DNA from 3 places in the Streptomyces sp. NPDC002742 genome. Region 1 is predicted to be linked to each of the others. Evidence: predicted binding sites of a transcription regulator. Region 1 holds the regulator's gene; each other region holds the start of a gene.
The links. The regulator HrcA, encoded in region 1, represses chaperone genes, less so after heat shock. The targets are predictions, from matches to a motif close to TTNGCACTCNGNNNNNCNGAGTGCNAA.
Positions count from the first base shown of each region.

Region 2: the regulator HrcA is predicted to act here: its motif matches at 1,992-2,018, upstream of groL (chaperonin GroEL).
Region 3: the regulator HrcA is predicted to act here: its motif matches at 2,221-2,247, upstream of groES (co-chaperone GroES).

Region 1 covers NZ_JBIAQF010000012.1:274,428-279,883, reverse strand. The annotation lists gene ACFYW8_RS23490 (DUF3097 domain-containing protein) at 1-414, opposite strand, end outside; gene ACFYW8_RS23485 (MBL fold metallo-hydrolase) at 446-1,186, opposite strand; gene hrcA (heat-inducible transcriptional repressor HrcA) at 1,365-2,381, shown strand; gene dnaJ (molecular chaperone DnaJ) at 2,382-3,518, shown strand; gene ACFYW8_RS23470 (nitronate monooxygenase) at 3,629-4,723, shown strand; gene ACFYW8_RS23465 (16S rRNA (uracil(1498)-N(3))-methyltransferase) at 4,720-5,456, shown strand, end outside.
Region 2 covers NZ_JBIAQF010000005.1:236,907-242,362, forward strand. The annotation lists gene groL (chaperonin GroEL) at 244-1,866, opposite strand; gene ACFYW8_RS10440 (cold-shock protein) at 2,319-2,522, opposite strand; gene ACFYW8_RS10445 (MoaD/ThiS family protein) at 2,964-3,239, opposite strand; gene thrC (threonine synthase) at 3,236-4,534, opposite strand; SAM riboswitch class I at 4,550-4,706, opposite strand; gene ACFYW8_RS10455 (glucosyl-3-phosphoglycerate synthase) at 4,912-5,456, shown strand, end outside.
Region 3 covers NZ_JBIAQF010000010.1:134,282-139,737, reverse strand. The annotation lists gene groL (chaperonin GroEL) at 1-1,613, opposite strand, end outside; gene groES (co-chaperone GroES) at 1,768-2,076, opposite strand; gene ACFYW8_RS19715 (polysaccharide deacetylase family protein) at 2,441-3,193, opposite strand; gene ACFYW8_RS19710 (polysaccharide deacetylase family protein) at 3,190-4,161, opposite strand; gene ACFYW8_RS19705 (methyltransferase domain-containing protein) at 4,253-5,446, shown strand; gene ACFYW8_RS19700 (cell wall-binding repeat-containing protein) at 5,424-5,456, opposite strand, start outside.

The sequences.
Region 1 (5,456 bases):
GTACTCCACGACGACGCCCTCGACGCGCAGGTCGTCGCCCCAGACCCGCTCGACCAGTTCGGCGTCGTGGCGGCCCTCCACGTAGATGCGTCCGGCCCGCGCGACCCGGGCGCGGGCGCCGGGCACCGCCACCGAACCGGACGCCGTACGGCTCGGGCGTACCGGCGCCGAAGCCGTCGGGCGCACCAGCGTCACGACCCTGCCCTCCAGGAGGAAGCCGCGCGGTTCCAGCGGGAACACCCGGTGCTTGCCGAAGCGGTCCTCCAGGGTCACCGTGCCGGCCTCGCAGTGGATCACCGCGCCGCAGAAACCGGTGCCGGGCTCCTCGACCACCAGACCCGGGTCCGCCGGGACCTCGGGCACGGGCCGGGGCTTCTTCCACGGCGGGGTCAGGTCCGGAGAGTACTGGCGCATTCGGATGACGATAGGAGAAGCCCGGCGGTGATCACCGCGACACGCCGGAACCCGCCGCGCCGAAACGCCCGGCCAGGGCGTCCCGCTGGGCGCGTACGAACGCGGCGTCCACGACCGCCCCGTGGCCGGGAACGTACAGCGCCTCCTCGCCGCCGAGAGCGAGCAGCCGGTCGAGGGCCGCGGGCCAGCGCGACGGCACGGCGTCGGGGCCCGCCTGCGGCTCACCGGACTCCTCGACCAGGTCGCCGCAGAAGACCACCGGCGGGTCGCCCGGCACCACGACCACGAGGTCGTGGGCGGTGTGTCCCTCACCCGTCCGCACCAGCCGGACCTCGACGCCGCCATGGAGCTCCAGGTTCCAGGTGTCCCACACGTACTGCCGGGGACGCACGAGGGTGTCGGCCGCCTCCGCCGCCGCCCGCGGGTCGAGACCGTTGCGCACCGCGTCCGCGCACAGCTCCCCGCGACCGCTCTCGTACACATCGGGCGAGCCGCCCGCGACGAGGATCTCCGCGCCCGCGAACGCCGCGGCGCCGAAGACATGGTCGAAATGCGGGTGGGTGAGCGCGATGTGGGTCACCCGGTGCCCGGCGACGGCCTGCGCCTCCCGGCGCAACCGCGCGCCCTCCGCGAGGCTCGAACCCGCGTCGACCATCAGCGCCGCGCCCTCGCCGACGACGAGCCCGACCGTGCAGTCCCAGTCCGGAAGTCGCCGCCGCCCGACCCTGGGCGCCACCCTTTCCCACCCCAGCTCTTCCCAAGTCAGCCTCATGCGGCGACGCTAGCGGTGACCGGGTGTCGTGCACGACATCGCAGGCCCGCCCTTGCCGGGGTCCTGCCCCACCGCCGTACACTGGGCCGGGGAACGCTGGCACTCCCGTGCGCCGAGTGCCAGACGAAAGCCACGAAGGCCACGAAGACCACCGAGTCGAATTCTGGAGGTGTGCGCGATGCTCAGTGAACGCAGGCTCGAGGTGCTCCGCGCCATCGTCCAGGACTACGTGGGCACCGAGGAACCGGTCGGTTCCAAGGCGCTCACCGAGCGGCACCGGCTGGGGGTATCCCCGGCGACCGTCCGCAACGACATGGCGGCCCTGGAGGACGAGGGCTACATCGCCCAGCCGCACACCAGCGCCGGGCGCATCCCCACGGACAAGGGATACCGGCTCTTCGTCGACAAGCTCGCGGGCGTCAAGCCGATGACCGCGCCCGAGCGGCGGGCCATCCAGAACTTCCTGGACGGCGCCGTCGACCTCGACGACGTCGTCGGGCGGACCGTGCGGCTGCTCGCGCAGCTCACGCGGCAGGTCGCCGTCGTGCAGTACCCCTCGCTGACCCGCTCGACCGTGCGCCATGTCGAGCTGCTGTCACTCGCCCCCGCGCGGGTGATGCTCGTGCTGATCACGGACACCGGCCGGGTCGAGCAGCGCATGATCAACTGTCCGGCACCGTTCGGCGAGACGACGCTGGCCGATCTGCGGGCCCGGCTCAACAGCCGGGTCGCGGGGCGCCCCTTCGCGGACGTCCCACAGCTCGTCCAGGACCTCCCGGACGCCTTCGAGGCGGAGGACCGGGGTACGGTCTCGACGGTGCTCTCCACACTTCTGGAGACACTCGTCGAGGAGACCGAGGAGCGACTGATGATCGGCGGTACCGCCAATCTCACGCGATTCGGACATGACTTCCCTCTCACCATCCGGCCGGTGCTCGAAGCACTGGAGGAGCAGGTTGTGCTCCTCAAGTTGCTTGGAGAGGCCGGGGATTCGAGCATGACCGTGCGAATCGGGCACGAGAACGCGTATGAGGGACTCAACTCCACGTCCGTGGTCTCGGTCGGCTACGGTTCGGGCGGCGAGGCAGTAGCCAAACTCGGCGTGGTCGGCCCGACCCGCATGGATTATCCGGGAACGATGGGAGCGGTACGAGCGGTGGCACGGTACGTCGGACAGATCCTGGCGGAGTCTTAAGTGGCCACGGACTACTACGCCGTACTCGGCGTGCGCCGCGACGCGTCCCAGGACGAGATCAAGAAGGCGTTCCGGAGGCTCGCTCGCGAGCTGCACCCGGACGTCAATCCCGATCCGAAGACGCAGGAGCGGTTCAAAGAGATCAACGCCGCGTACGAGGTGTTGTCGGACCCGCAGAAGAAGCAGGTCTACGACCTCGGTGGCGACCCGCTGTCCCAGCAGGGCGGCGGCGGCGCCGGCGGTTTCGGCGCGGGCGGCTTCGGGAACTTCTCGGACATCATGGACGCGTTCTTCGGCACGGCGTCGCAGCGCGGACCGCGCTCGCGCACCCGCCGGGGCCAGGACGCCATGATCCGGCTGGAGATCGAGCTCGACGAGGCGGCCTTCGGCACCACGAAGGACATCCAGGTCGACACGGCGGTCGTCTGCGGCACCTGCAACGGCGAGGGCGCCGCGCCCGGGACCTCCGCGCAGACCTGTGACATGTGCCGCGGTCGCGGCGAGGTGTCCCAGGTGACGCGGTCGTTCCTCGGCCAGGTCATGACCTCACGGCCGTGTCCGCAGTGCTCGGGCTTCGGCACCGTGGTCCCGACCCCGTGCCACGAGTGCGCGGGCGACGGCCGGGTCCGGTCCCGTCGCACCCTCACGGTCAAGATCCCGGCCGGTGTGGACAACGGCACGCGGATCCAGCTCGCGGGCGAGGGCGAGGTCGGCCCCGGCGGCGGCCCCGCCGGCGACCTGTACGTCGAGATCCACGAGCTGCCGCACTCGACGTTCCAGCGGCGCGGCGACGACCTGCACTGCACGGTCACCCTCCCGATGACCGCGGCGTCCCTCGGCACCAAGGTGCCGCTGGAGACGCTCGACGGCATGGAGGAGGTCGACATCCGTCCGGGCACGCAGTCCGGCCAGTCGATCCCGCTGCACGGCCGGGGCGTCACCCACCTGCGCGGTGGCGGCCGCGGCGACCTCATCGTGCACGTCGAGGTCACCACGCCGACCAAGCTCGACCCGGAACAGGAGCGGGTGCTGCGCGAGCTCGCCAAGCTGCGTGGCGAGGAGCGGCCCACCGGTCAGTTCCAGCCCGGTCAGCAGGGGCTCTTCTCCCGGCTGAAGGACGCCTTCAACGGCCGCTGATCCAGGCCGGGCGCGGGGTGGCACGGCCACCCCGCGCCCGGCCGTTCCGGTGGCCAGCCGGGCGGACGGCCGGATTCGGACTTGTCCTGGGGACGTGACAACATGCCGTCATGTCCTCCGCGCTGACCGATCTCTTCCCTCACCCGATCGTGCAGGCTCCCATGGCGGGCGGCGTCTCCGTCCCGCAGCTCGCGGCAGCCGTGTCCGAGGCCGGGGGGCTCGGTTTCCTCGCCGCCGGGTACAAGACGGCCGACGGCATGTACCAGGAGATCAAGCAGCTGCGCGGGCTGACCGGTCGTCCCTTCGGCGTCAACCTGCTCATGCCGCAGCCCGAGTACGCGGACGCCGGCACCGTCGAGGTGTACGCCAACCAGCTCGCGGGTGAGGCCGCCTGGTACGAGACCGAGCTCGGCGACCCGGACAGCGGCCGCGACGACGGCTACGACGCCAAGCTCGCCGTCCTCCTCGACAACCCGGTGGCGGTGGTCTCCTTCCACTTCGGCGTACCGAGCCAGGACGTGCTGGACTCCCTGCGCCGGGCCGGCACCTTCACCCTGGTCACCGCCACCACCGCCGAGGAAGCCCGCGAGGTGCAGCGGGCGGGCGCCGACGCGGTCATAGTGCAGGGCATCGAGGCCGGCGGACACCAGGGCACCCACCGTGACAACCCGGAGACGGACGGCACGGGCGTCGGTCTGCTCTCCCTGGTCGCCCAGGTCCGCGAGACCGTGCGGATCCCGGTCGTCGCGGCCGGCGGCATCATGCGCGGCAGCCAGATCGCCGCCGTCCTCGCCGAGGGCGCGGACGCGGCCCAGCTGGGCACCGCCTTCCTCGCCACCCCCGAGTCCGGCGCGAACGCCGTGCACAAGCAGGCGCTGACCGACCCCCTGTTCGTCCGTACGGAGCTGACGCGCGCCTTCTCCGGGCGCCCGGCGCGCGGGCTGGCCAACCGCTTCATGCGCGAGCACGGCCCGTACGCACCGGCCGCCTACCCCGAGATCCACCACCTGACCCTGCCGCTGCGCAAGGCGGCGGCCAAGGCGGCTGACGCGCAGGGCATGGCGCTGTGGGCCGGGCAGGGCCACCGCATGGCGCGCGACCTGCCCGCAGGGCAGCTGGTGGAGGTACTGAACGCCGAAATCGCGGCCGCCAAGACAGCGTTGTCGTCCGCCGACGAGATCCCGGAAGAGGGTGCGGCCCGATGACGGCACCGGTGTTCCTGGTCGAACACTTCAAGACGGACGGCGGCGGACGCCACGTCCTCGACGGTCCCGAGGGGCGGCACGCCGTCTCCGTGAAGCGGCTGCGGGCCGGCGAGGACGTCGTGCTCACCGACGGGACCGGGCGGTGGGCGGACTGCGTGGTCCTCGACACCGAGGGCAAGGACCGTCTGATCGTGCGGATGGGTCCGGTGGCCGAGGAACCGGCCGAGGAGCCGCGCATCACGGTCGTCCAGGCCCTGCCCAAGGGCGACCGGGGCGAGCTGGCCGTCGAGACCATGACCGAGACCGGCGTCGACGCGATCGTCCCCTGGGCCGCCTCCCGCTGCATCACGCAGTGGAGGGGCGACCGGGGCCTGAAGGCGCTCGCCAAGTGGCGCGCCACCGCCCGGGAGGCCGGCAAGCAGTCCCGCCGGGTGCGCTTCCCGGAGGTCGCGGACGCGATGACGAGCAAGCAGGTTGCCGCACTTCTCGCCGAAGCCGATCTCGCCGCCGTACTCCACGAGGACACCGAACTCGGCACCGAGCCGTTCGCGACCGCCGCGCTGCCCGGCTCCGGGGAGATCGTCCTGGTGGTCGGCCCCGAGGGCGGGATCTCCCCCGAGGAAGTCGCGCTCTTCACCGAGGCCGGCGCGAAGACGTTCCACCTGGGGCGCACGGTGCTGCGTACCTCGACGGCCGGGACCGTGGCCACGGCACTGCTGCTGGCCCGCACCGG
Region 2 (5,456 bases), on a different contig from region 1:
GTGCGGTATGTGCACATGCATCAACTGCTCTGAAGCGTCAACCGCCCAGCCGGGCAGGGCATTCCGTCGTGCCGGAACCTGTCGCTGTGATCCGGACCACGCTCACGGCGGACCCGCAGAAAACGCGGAGCACGCGGAGAGCGGGAAGGGAGAGCGGGAAGAACGGGAAACGCCCGAGGGCGGCACCCCCCTTGCGGGGAGTGCCGCCCTCGGAACGTCAGGACGATGATCGACCGGGGTCGATCAGAAGTCCATGTCACCGCCCGGCATGCCGCCCGGAGCGGCCGCGGAGGCCTTCTCCGGCTTGTCGGCGATGACGGCCTCGGTGGTCAGGAACAGCGCGGCGATGGAGGCGGCGTTCTGCAGGGCAGAGCGCGTCACCTTCGCCGGGTCGATGATGCCTTCGGCGATCATGTCGACGTACTCACCGGTCGCGGCGTTCAGGCCGTGACCGACGGGCAGGTTGCGCACCTTCTCGACGATGACGCCACCCTCGAGACCACCGTTGACGGCGATCTGCTTGAGCGGGGCCTCCAGGGCGAGACGCACGGCGTTGGCGCCGGTCGCCTCGTCACCCGTGAGCTCGAGCTTCTCGAAGACCGAGGAAGCCTGGAGCAGGGCCACGCCACCACCGGCGACGATGCCCTCCTCGACGGCCGCCTTCGCGTTGCGAACGGCGTCCTCGATGCGGTGCTTGCGCTCCTTGAGCTCGACCTCGGTGGCGGCACCGGCCTTGATGACGGCCACGCCGCCGGCCAGCTTCGCCAGACGCTCCTGGAGCTTCTCGCGGTCGTAGTCCGAGTCGGAGTTCTCGATCTCGGCACGGATCTGGTTGACCCGGCCGGCGACCTGGTCGGCAGAGCCGGAGCCGTCGACGATCGTGGTCTCGTCCTTGGTGATGACGACCTTGCGGGCACGGCCCAGCAGGTCCAGACCCGCGTTCTCCAGCTTGAGGCCGACCTCCTCGGAGATGACCTCGCCGCCCGTGAGGATGGCGATGTCGCCGAGCATGGCCTTGCGGCGGTCACCGAAGCCCGGAGCCTTGACGGCGACGGACTTGAAGGTGCCACGGATCTTGTTGACGACCAGGGTCGACAGGGCCTCGCCCTCGACGTCCTCGGCGATGATCAGCAGCGGCTTGCCGCCCTGCATGACCTTCTCGAGGAGCGGGAGCAGGTCCTTGACGTTCGCGATCTTGGAGTTCGCGATCAGGATGTACGGGTCGTCGAGGACGGCCTCCATACGCTCCATGTCGGTGGCGAAGTACGCCGAGATGTAGCCCTTGTCGAAGCGCATACCCTCGGTGAGCTCCAGCTCCAGACCGAAGGTCTGGGACTCCTCGACGGTGATGACGCCTTCCTTGCCGACCTTGTCCATCGCCTCGGCGATGAGCTCGCCGATCTGGGTGTCGGCGGCGGAGATGGAGGCCGTGGAAGCGATCTGCTCCTTGGTCTCGACATCCTTGGCCTGCTCGAGGAGGGCACCGGAGACGGCCTCGACGGCCTTCTCGATACCGCGCTTGAGAGCCATCGGGTTGGCGCCGGCGGCGACGTTGCGCAGACCCTCGCGCACGAGCGCCTGGGCCAGCACGGTCGCCGTGGTCGTACCGTCGCCGGCGACGTCGTCCGTCTTCTTGGCGACTTCCTTGACCAGCTCGGCGCCGATCTTCTCGTACGGGTCCTCGAGCTCGATCTCCTTGGCGATGGAAACACCATCGTTGGTGATCGTGGGCGCGCCCCACTTCTTCTCGAGGACGACGTTACGGCCCTTGGGGCCGAGGGTGACCTTGACGGCGTCGGCGAGCTGGTTCATCCCGCGCTCGAGACCGCGCCGTGCCTCCTCGTCGAACGCGATGATCTTGGCCATGTGAAGTGGTCCTCCCGGACGGGGTGGATTTCTCCGGATCGTGCCCGCGCCCGCGACGGACGGCCTGCAAGCCTTGTGGTTCCTTGCCCCACAGGCCCGCGGGCCTCACTGGCCCGATCCAAGTTCTGTCACTCTCACTGGGAGAGTGCTAACGCCAATGATTAGCACTCGACCCCGTCGAGTGCAAGGTGTGCTCGCGAAGCGAGCTCGTTGGGGGGTGGTGGTCGGGTGACGGGCGGGCGCAAGCGCCTCTCGCGAAAACAGGCCCGGCGAGCGGCCTCCGCACGAGTCACAGAGGCGGCCTCTCGTGCGCGCCCGCACAGGGGGCACGCGCGGGCGCGCGGGCGCGCACGAGATGAGGGGGAGGCCGTCGGGGACGCACGAGGGGCCCGCATCCCTGGTGGGATGCGGGCCCCTCGGCGTGAGTGCGTCGGTGGCCGTTCGCGCCCGGACTAGACGGCGAGTTTGACCATGTCCGCCTGCGGACCCTTCTGGCCCTGCGAGATTTCGAACTCCACTCGCTGACCCTCTTCAAGGGTGCGGTAGCCGTCCATCTGAATCGCGCTGTAGTGCACGAAGACGTCCGCACCACCGTCGACCGCGATGAAGCCGTACCCCTTCTCCGCGTTGAACCACTTGACGGTGCCCTGAGCCATGCCTAACTCCCCTATTACTGGCCCTTGCACAGATCCACACTTCGCGGATCCGGGTCAGACCTCACCCCCCAACGGTTGGGGGTGTGCGCCGGAACGCGTCGACCGCGGCTGAATGTATCTGTCCAACTGCCCTCTGCAACAGGTCAATCGGACGAGAATTCTGGGCATGGCTGATCAATGATATACGGAGAACCCGCAATGATTCAGGGCAAGTCGGGCCCCGTAAATGCCATAAACGGCCCATAAAGGCGAGGCAGTTTGGCTACTTCTTGTCGGCCGCCGAACGGGTACTCATATGCGCCCGGCATGAAACCGACAGCGAAAGCGGAGCGACTTCCCCAACCCTAGCGCGTTCAACCATGCAGAATTGCCCCCTCCGTTTCTCTCACGGAGGGGGCAATTCGATGAACTCAGCGTGTTCGGCATTACCGAGGGTAACGATCAGCCTCCGGCGACGGCCGGAATGATCGAGACGCCCACACCGTCCGGGGTCGCCGTTTCGAGACCCTGCTCGAACCTCACGTCGTCGTCGTTGACGTACACGTTGACGAAGCGGCGCAGCTTGCCCTGGTCGTCCAGAACGCGCGCGGCGATGCCCGTGTGGTTCTTCTCCAGGTCGGTGATGACCTCGGCGAGGGTCGTGCCCTCGGCTGTCACCTCGGCGGCGCCGCCGGTGTAGGTGCGCAGGATGGTGGGGATGCGGACGTTGACGCTCATGATGCGAGGCCAGCCTCTCGGAAGGAGTCGAGGTTCGGACGGATGGTCGCGGTCAGTCCGGTGTCCGAGGCCACCGCGTCCAGGGTCTTGAGGCCGTCGCCGGTGTTCAGCACGACCGTGGTGAGGGCCGGGTCGAGGAGACCGTTCTCGATCAGCTTGCGGGTGACGCCGACGGTCACCCCGCCGGCCGTCTCCGCGAAGATGCCCTCGGTGCGCGCGAGCAGCTTGATCGCGTCGACGATCTGCTCGTCGTTCACGTCCTCCACCGCGCCGCCGGTGCGCCGGGCGATGTCGAGCACGTACGGCCCGTCCGCGGGGTTGCCGATGGCGAGCGACTTGGCGATGGTGTCCGGCTTCTGCGGCCGTACGACGTCGTGACCGGCCTTGTAGGCGACGGACACCGGGGAGCAGCCCTCGGCCTGGGCGCCGAAGATCTTGTACGGCTTGTCCTCGACGAGCCCGAGCTTGACGAGCTCCTGGAGACCCTTGTCGATCTTCGTGAGCTGGGAGCCGGAGGCGATCGGCACGACGAGCTGGTCCGGCAGCTTCCAGCCGAGCTGTTCACAGATCTCGTAGGCCAGCGTCTTGGAGCCCTCGGCGTAGTACGGCCGCAGGTTGACGTTGACGAAGCCCCAGCCCTCGCCGGCCGGGTCGCCGATCAGCTCGGAGCAGAAGCGGTTCACGTCGTCGTAGTTGCCCTGGATGCCGACGAGCTCGCCGCCGTAGACCGCGGCCATGACGACCTTGCCCTGCTCCAGGTCGTGCGGGATGAACACGCAGGAGCGGAAGCCGGCGCGGGCCGCCGCGGCGCCCACGGCGCCGGCGAGGTTGCCGGTCGAGGAGCAGGAGAGGGTGGTGAAGCCGAAGGCGCGGGCGGCTTCGATGGCCTGGGCGACGACGCGGTCCTTGAAGGAGTGCGTCGGGTTGCCGGAGTCGTCCTTGACGAAGAGCTTTCCGGCCTCGACACCGAGCTCGCGGGCCAGGTTGTCGGCCTGGACGAGCTTGGTCCAGCCGGGATTGATGTTCGGCTTGTCCGCCACGTCCGCGGGGACGGGCAGGAGGGGCGCGTAGCGCCAGATGTTCGCGGGTCCCGCTTCGATGCGCTTACGGAGCTCTTCGGTCTCGTAGGCCGAGAAGTCGTAGGCGATCTCCAGCGGGCCGAAACACTCCTCGCAGGCGAAGACCGGGCCGAGTGGGACGCGGTGTCCGCACTCGCGGCAGGAAAGCGCCGCGGCCGGGCCGAGATCCACCGCGTCGGCGGAGTTCGTGGTACTTGCATCTGTCTGCGCAGCCATGGAGGCGAGGCCCTTTCCTCATCTTCCTCACGACGCACTTCGCCGTGAGACGGATTTGGCACCTTCCCTAGCCGGGAGCCTCGCGACGCGATCGACATCGATCGGTACGAGACCGGCTGGAGGGTTGCCGGGGCTTCATCGGGCCGTATCCCTCTGCCCCTCTGGATGAGCGGTATTTGATTGTTGAACTGTTGAACGCGATACATGCCGATGATCCAGGACATGCGATGGTCATCCGCGTTGTTCAAGACTGTAACCGAAGGCCAGGACAGTTGAGATAGTCGTCCGAACCGCGAGACGACGGCAATCGATCTGCCGCTGGCCGCAGCGGGCACGCCGATGAGAGCGTGTGATCAGACAGTGAGGAGCCGCAGACCGTGCTGAAAGACGTCGAAAGCTGGCTGAGCACACGCTCCTGGTCCGTGACCGACCGCCCGCTCCACAGGCTCATGGCCGCGAAACGCGTCAGCGGTTCGACGGTCAGCGTCGTACTGCCCGCGCTCAACGAGGAGGAGACGGTCGGCGAGATCGTCGCGATCATCCGCCACGACCTGATGCAGCAGGTGCCCCTCGTCGACGAGATCGTCGTCGTCGACTCGGGCTCCACGGACCGCACCTCCGCGGTCGCCGCCGCCGCGGGCGCGCGCGTCGTGCACCGCGACGACATCCTCCCGCGGATCCCGGCCGTGCCCGGCAAGGGCGAGGTGCTGTGGAGGTCGCTGCTCGTGACGAGCGGGGACATCGTCTGTTTCATCGACGCGGACCTCAAGGAGTTCTCTTCCGACTTCGTCTCCGGGATCGTGGGCCCGCTGCTCACCGAACCCGGCGTCGATCTGGTCAAGGCCATGTACGACCGTCCACTCGGCGGCGCCACCGGCCAGGGCGGCCGGGTCACCGAGCTGATGGCCCGCCCCCTGCTGAA
Region 3 (5,456 bases), on a different contig from region 1:
CCGTGGCCGCCGTGACCGGCGTCGCCCTCGTCCTCGGCCGGCTTCTCGACGACCAGGGTCTCGGTCGTGAGGAGCAGGGAGGCGATGGAGGCGGCGTTCTCCAGGGCGGAGCGGGTGACCTTGACCGGGTCGATGACGCCGGCCTTGACCAGGTCGCCGTACTCACCGGTGGCGGCGTTGAAGCCCTGGCCCTTGTCGAGCTCGGCGACCTTCGAGGTGATGACGTAACCCTCAAGGCCGGAGTTCTCGGCGATCCAGCGCAGCGGCTCGACGGCGGCCTTGCGGACGACCGCGACACCCGTGGCCTCGTCGCCGGTCTTGCCGAGGTTGCCCTCGAGGACCTTCACGGCGTGGACGAGCGCGGAGCCACCACCGGAGACGATGCCCTCCTCGACCGCGGCGCGGGTCGCGGAGATGGCGTCCTCCAGACGGTGCTTCTTCTCCTTGAGCTCCACCTCGGTGGCGGCGCCGACCTTGATCACGCACACGCCGCCGGCCAGCTTCGCGAGGCGCTCCTGGAGCTTCTCGCGGTCCCAGTCGGAGTCGGTGTTCTCGATCTCGGCCTTGATCTGGTTGACGCGGCCGAGGACCTCGTCGGAGCTGCCGCCACCGTCGACGATCGTGGTGTCGTCCTTGGTGACGGTCACGCGGCGGGCGCTGCCCAGCACGTCCAGGCCGACCTGGTCGAGCTTGAGGCCGACCTCCTCGGCGATGACCTGACCACCGGTGAGGGTGGCGATGTCGCCGAGCATGGCCTTGCGGCGGTCACCGAAGCCGGGGGCCTTCACGGCGACGGCGTTGAACGTGCCGCGGATCTTGTTCACGACCAGGGTCGACAGGGCCTCGCCCTCGACGTCCTCGGCGATGATCAGCAGCGGCTTGGAGGCGTTCGACTGGATGACCTTCTCCAGCAGCGGCAGCAGGTCCTGGATGGAGCTGATCTTGCCCTGGTGGATGAGGATGTACGGGTCGTCGAGGACGGCCTCCATACGCTCCTGGTCGGACACCATGTACGGGGACAGGTAGCCCTTGTCGAAGGCCATGCCCTCGGTGAAGTCCAGCTCCAGACCGAAGGTGTTGGACTCCTCGACGGTGATGACACCGTCCTTGCCGACCTTGTCCATCGCCTCGGCGATGAGCTCGCCGACCTGGCTGTCCTGGGCGGAGAGCCCGGCCACGGCGGCGATGTCGGACTTGTCGTCGATCGGGCGGGCCGTCGCGAGGAGCTCCTCGGAGACGGCCTTGACCGCGGCGTCGATGCCCTTCTTCAGGAGGGCGGGCGACGCGCCGGCGGCGACGTTGCGCAGGCCCTCGCGGACGAGCGCCTGGGCCAGCACGGTGGCGGTGGTCGTACCGTCACCCGCGATGTCGTTGGTCTTGGTCGCCACCTCCTTCACCAGCTGCGCGCCGAGGTTCTCGAACGGGTCGTCGAGCTCGACCTCGCGGGCGATGGTCACGCCGTCGTTGGTGATGGTGGGGGCGCCGAACTTCTTGTCGATGACGACGTTGCGGCCCTTGGGGCCGATCGTCACCTTCACCGTGTCGGCAAGCTTGTTGACGCCGCGCTCAAGGGCGCGACGGGCGTCCTCGTCGAACTTCAGGATCTTCGCCATGGGAGCGGTTCAGCCCTCTCGGAAAACTTGGGAGAAACGAACGGCGCCCCCAGCGCCCGGTTCATATAGGTAGCGGGGGCCAGGGGCGCAGTTCACTGCAATGCTTGGTGCGGGGTTGTCCGGGGACTGACCCCGAACTCCCTTACCAGGTGAATTACTTCTCGATGATCGCGAGCACGTCGCGGGCCGAGAGGACGAGGTACTCCTCGCCGTTGTACTTCACCTCGGTGCCGCCGTACTTGCTGTAGAGCACGACGTCGCCGACGGTGACGTCGAGCGGAAGACGGTTACCGTCCTCGAAGCGACCCGGACCCACGGCAAGGACGACGCCCTCCTGGGGCTTCTCCTTGGCCGTGTCCGGGATGACCAGGCCAGAGGCCGTGGTCTGCTCGGCGTCGAGCGGCTGGACCACAATGCGGTCCTCGAGCGGCTTGATGGCAACCTTGGAGCTGGTGGTCGTCACGATCCGACCTCCCCCTTCGGAGATCTCACGGGGTTAACTGTCTGAGGTGGCGACCAGGTGGATCCGTCGTCGCGGGTGCCGGACCTGCCTGTCGCTATTGGCACTCTCCAGGGGGGAGTGCCAGACCTGAGACTATGACTGCGATTAGCACTCGGTCAAGCGGAGTGCCAAAGGCGTGGGCGTGGCGTGGCCCGAACGGCGCCGGACGGCACCGAACGGCGGCCCCCTGGAGGTGGCTCTCCGGCCGCGCCGGAAGGCGGGCTCCTGAACGTCGCGCTCCAGCCGCACCGAACGGTGACCCCCTGAAAGTCGCCCGCCGGCCGAACGGCGGGTTCCTGGAGGTGGCTCTCCAGCCGCCTCCTGGTCAGAGGTAGTTCTCCAGCCGCGCCGGAGTGAAGCCCTCCCGCTGGATCCGGCGGAGCAGCCGGAGCGTGGCGTCCGTGAGATTCGGTTCGCCGAAGCCGGTGAGGATGTCGCCCGGCCGGAGCCGGTGCGCGTCGGCCGCCCGGCCGAGGACGATCGCGGCGACCCCGCAGTCGGCGGCGGCGCGCAGGGTGGTCTCGTCGAACCTGCCGTACGGGGGCCGCAGCAGCCGGGGCCGGACACCGAAGCGCCGTCTGAGCTTGTCCTGCTGTCCGCAGATCTCGGCACGCTGACCGGCGTAGGGCAGACCCCGCAGGGACGCGTGGTCGAGAGTGTGGTTCTGGACGCTCGCGCCGACCGCGCGCAGCCGGGCGAAGTGCCCGTATCCCGGCCCGACGACGCTGTCCGTGAGGAACATGCTGACCGGCAGCCGCAGTTCGCGGACCATGTCGACGAACCGGGGATCGCGCTCCGCCCCGTCGTCGTACGTCAGGAAGACCACCTTGTCGCGGGTGCGCACCTGGTCCACGACGGGCGGGAGTCCCGGACCCGCGGTGCGCGCGGCGGTCCGGGCGGCCACCTTCGGCGCCGGGGAGAGCGGGGCGGCCAGACCCCAGCGGCGGTACGCCGACTCCTGTGGACGCACCCCCTGGGCCGCCTTCTTGCCGAGTCGCTCGATGGGGTCGACGGACTGCGCGCAGCCGCTGAGCAGTGCCGCCACGAGCAGCCCGGCGGCCGGCACCCGCAGCCTCACAGGTAGTCCTCCAGGCGTGCGACCGCGTACCCCTTGGCGGTGACCGTCCTCAGGAATCGGCGGACCATGTCGGGCATGGTGCCCTTCCATTCCTCGCGGCCCTGGAAATGGGTGAGGACGATGTCGCCGGGGTGCAGGTCCTGGTCCTCCTCGCGGTACTCCCAGTGGTCGACGAAGACCTCCTCGTTCCAGATGGGCGCGTACTTGATGCCGCAGGACTTCGCGGCGCGCAGGGTGTCCTGGTCGTAGTTGCCGTACGGCGGGCGGAAGACGGTCGGGCGCCTGCCGAACTGCTTCTCCATCACGTCCTGCATGCCGCAGATCTCGTGCTTCTGGCGCGCGTAGGAGAGTGCGGGCATGTAGGGGTGGTGCAGCGTGTGGTTGTCGAGCGTGATGCCGCGGTCGCGCATCTTCCGGAAGTACCCGTAGTCGTCCTTGACGAGGTAGTCGCTGAGGAAGGCGGTGTACGGGATCCTCAGGTCGCTCATCATCCGCAGGAACGCGGGGTCCTTCTCCTCGCCGTCGTCGACGGTGAGGAAGACGACCTTGTCCTTGGTGGGGACGGTCGTGAAGACGGGCGGCAGCCCCAGCTCCTCCTGGTCGTCCACCTCGAAGCCCTCGCGGGCCTCGATGACCGGCTTCCTGGCGGGCGGCGCCGGGGGTGCCAGCGGCACCTCGGCCAGCCCCCAGCGCCTGGCGACAGCGGCGCTGCGGGCCTGCGTCGAGCGGAGCCGGGAGGCGTACGCGGCGAGGGCGCGGGCGGCGGGCTCCCCGAGTCCGGCCCGCGGCCCGTGGGCGGGCCCGGCGGCGCCCAGCCCGCCGTGAACCGGTTCGGCGGTGTCGGCACCCGCGCCCGCGCCGGTCCCGGCACAGCCGGAGAGGAGGAGGGCGAGGGCGAGCACGCCCACCCCCCAGCGCACACCGGCCCCGTTTGCGCCGTTTTTATCATTTTGTCGTACGGGTCGCATGGAGCCGGATCCTCCCAGGTCACGGCCCCGGCGAAGGCCCCGACACCGCCGCCGGAAGCACACCGTCCACCGACTGGCCCACAATGGCCGGGTGAACGACGTCTCCTTCGCCCCCCTCCTCACCGACGAGGGCCGCGCCCTGCTCGACGAGGTCCGCGCCACCGAACCGGCACAGGAACTGGCCGTCGCCACCCGGCTGCGCCGCGAGCACCCCGCCGAACTGGTCTCGGCGGCCCTCGGACAGGCACGGCTGCGGCAGCGGGCGGCGGCGAAGTTCGGAGCCGAGGACGCCGGACGCATGTTCTTCACCCCCAACGGGGTCGAGCAGTCCACCCGGACCACCGTGGCGGCGCACCGCGCCGAGCGGCTGCGCGCGCTGGGGGTCCGCTCCGTCGCCGACCTCTGCTGCGGCATCGGCGGCGACGCCATCGCGCTGGCCCGCGCCGGGATCCGCGTCCTCGCCGTCGACCGCGATCCGCTGACGGCCGCCGCCGCCCGCGCGAACGCCGACGCGCTGGGACTCGCGGACCTGATCGAGGTGCGCGAGACGGATGTGACACAGGTGGACACCGCGTCGTACGACGCGGTCTTCGTGGACCCGGCGCGCCGGGGTGGCCGGGGCCGGATCTTCGACCCGGAGGCGTACTCGCCGCCACTGTCCTGGGCCGTCGGGGCGGCCCTGCGGGCTCCGATCGCCGCGCTGAAGATCGCCCCCGGCATCCCGCACGAGGCGATCCCCGCCGAGGCGGAGGCCGAGTGGATCTCGGACGGCGGCGACGTGAAGGAGGCGGTGCTGTGGTTCGGCACCGAACCGGGCCTGGTGCGCGCCACCCTGCTGCCCGGCCCCCGCGAGCTGCGCGGACGCGGACTGCCGGATCCGGCGGTGCGAGCGGTAGGACGCTATCTGTACGAGCCGGACGGCGCCGTCATCCGCGCACACCTGGTCGCCGAGGTGGCCGAGGACCTGGACGGCGGGCTGGTCGACGAGACGATCGCCTACGTCACCGCGGACGAACTGCGCCCGACACCGTACGCCGCCGCCTACGAGATCACCGATCAACTGCACTTCAACATGAAGAAGTTGAAGGCGCTGCTCCGGGAGCGGGAGGTCGGCGTCCTGACCGTGAAGAAGCGCGGGTCGGCCGTCGAGCCGGAGGAGCTGCGCCGGAAGGTGAAGCCGCACGGCCCACGGTCCGCGACGGTCTTCCTGACCCGGGTGGCGGGTGCCCCGACCATGCTCGTCGGGGCACCCGCGCAACCGCCTACTGGTGGTGGACCGTCTTGAGGGGGGACAG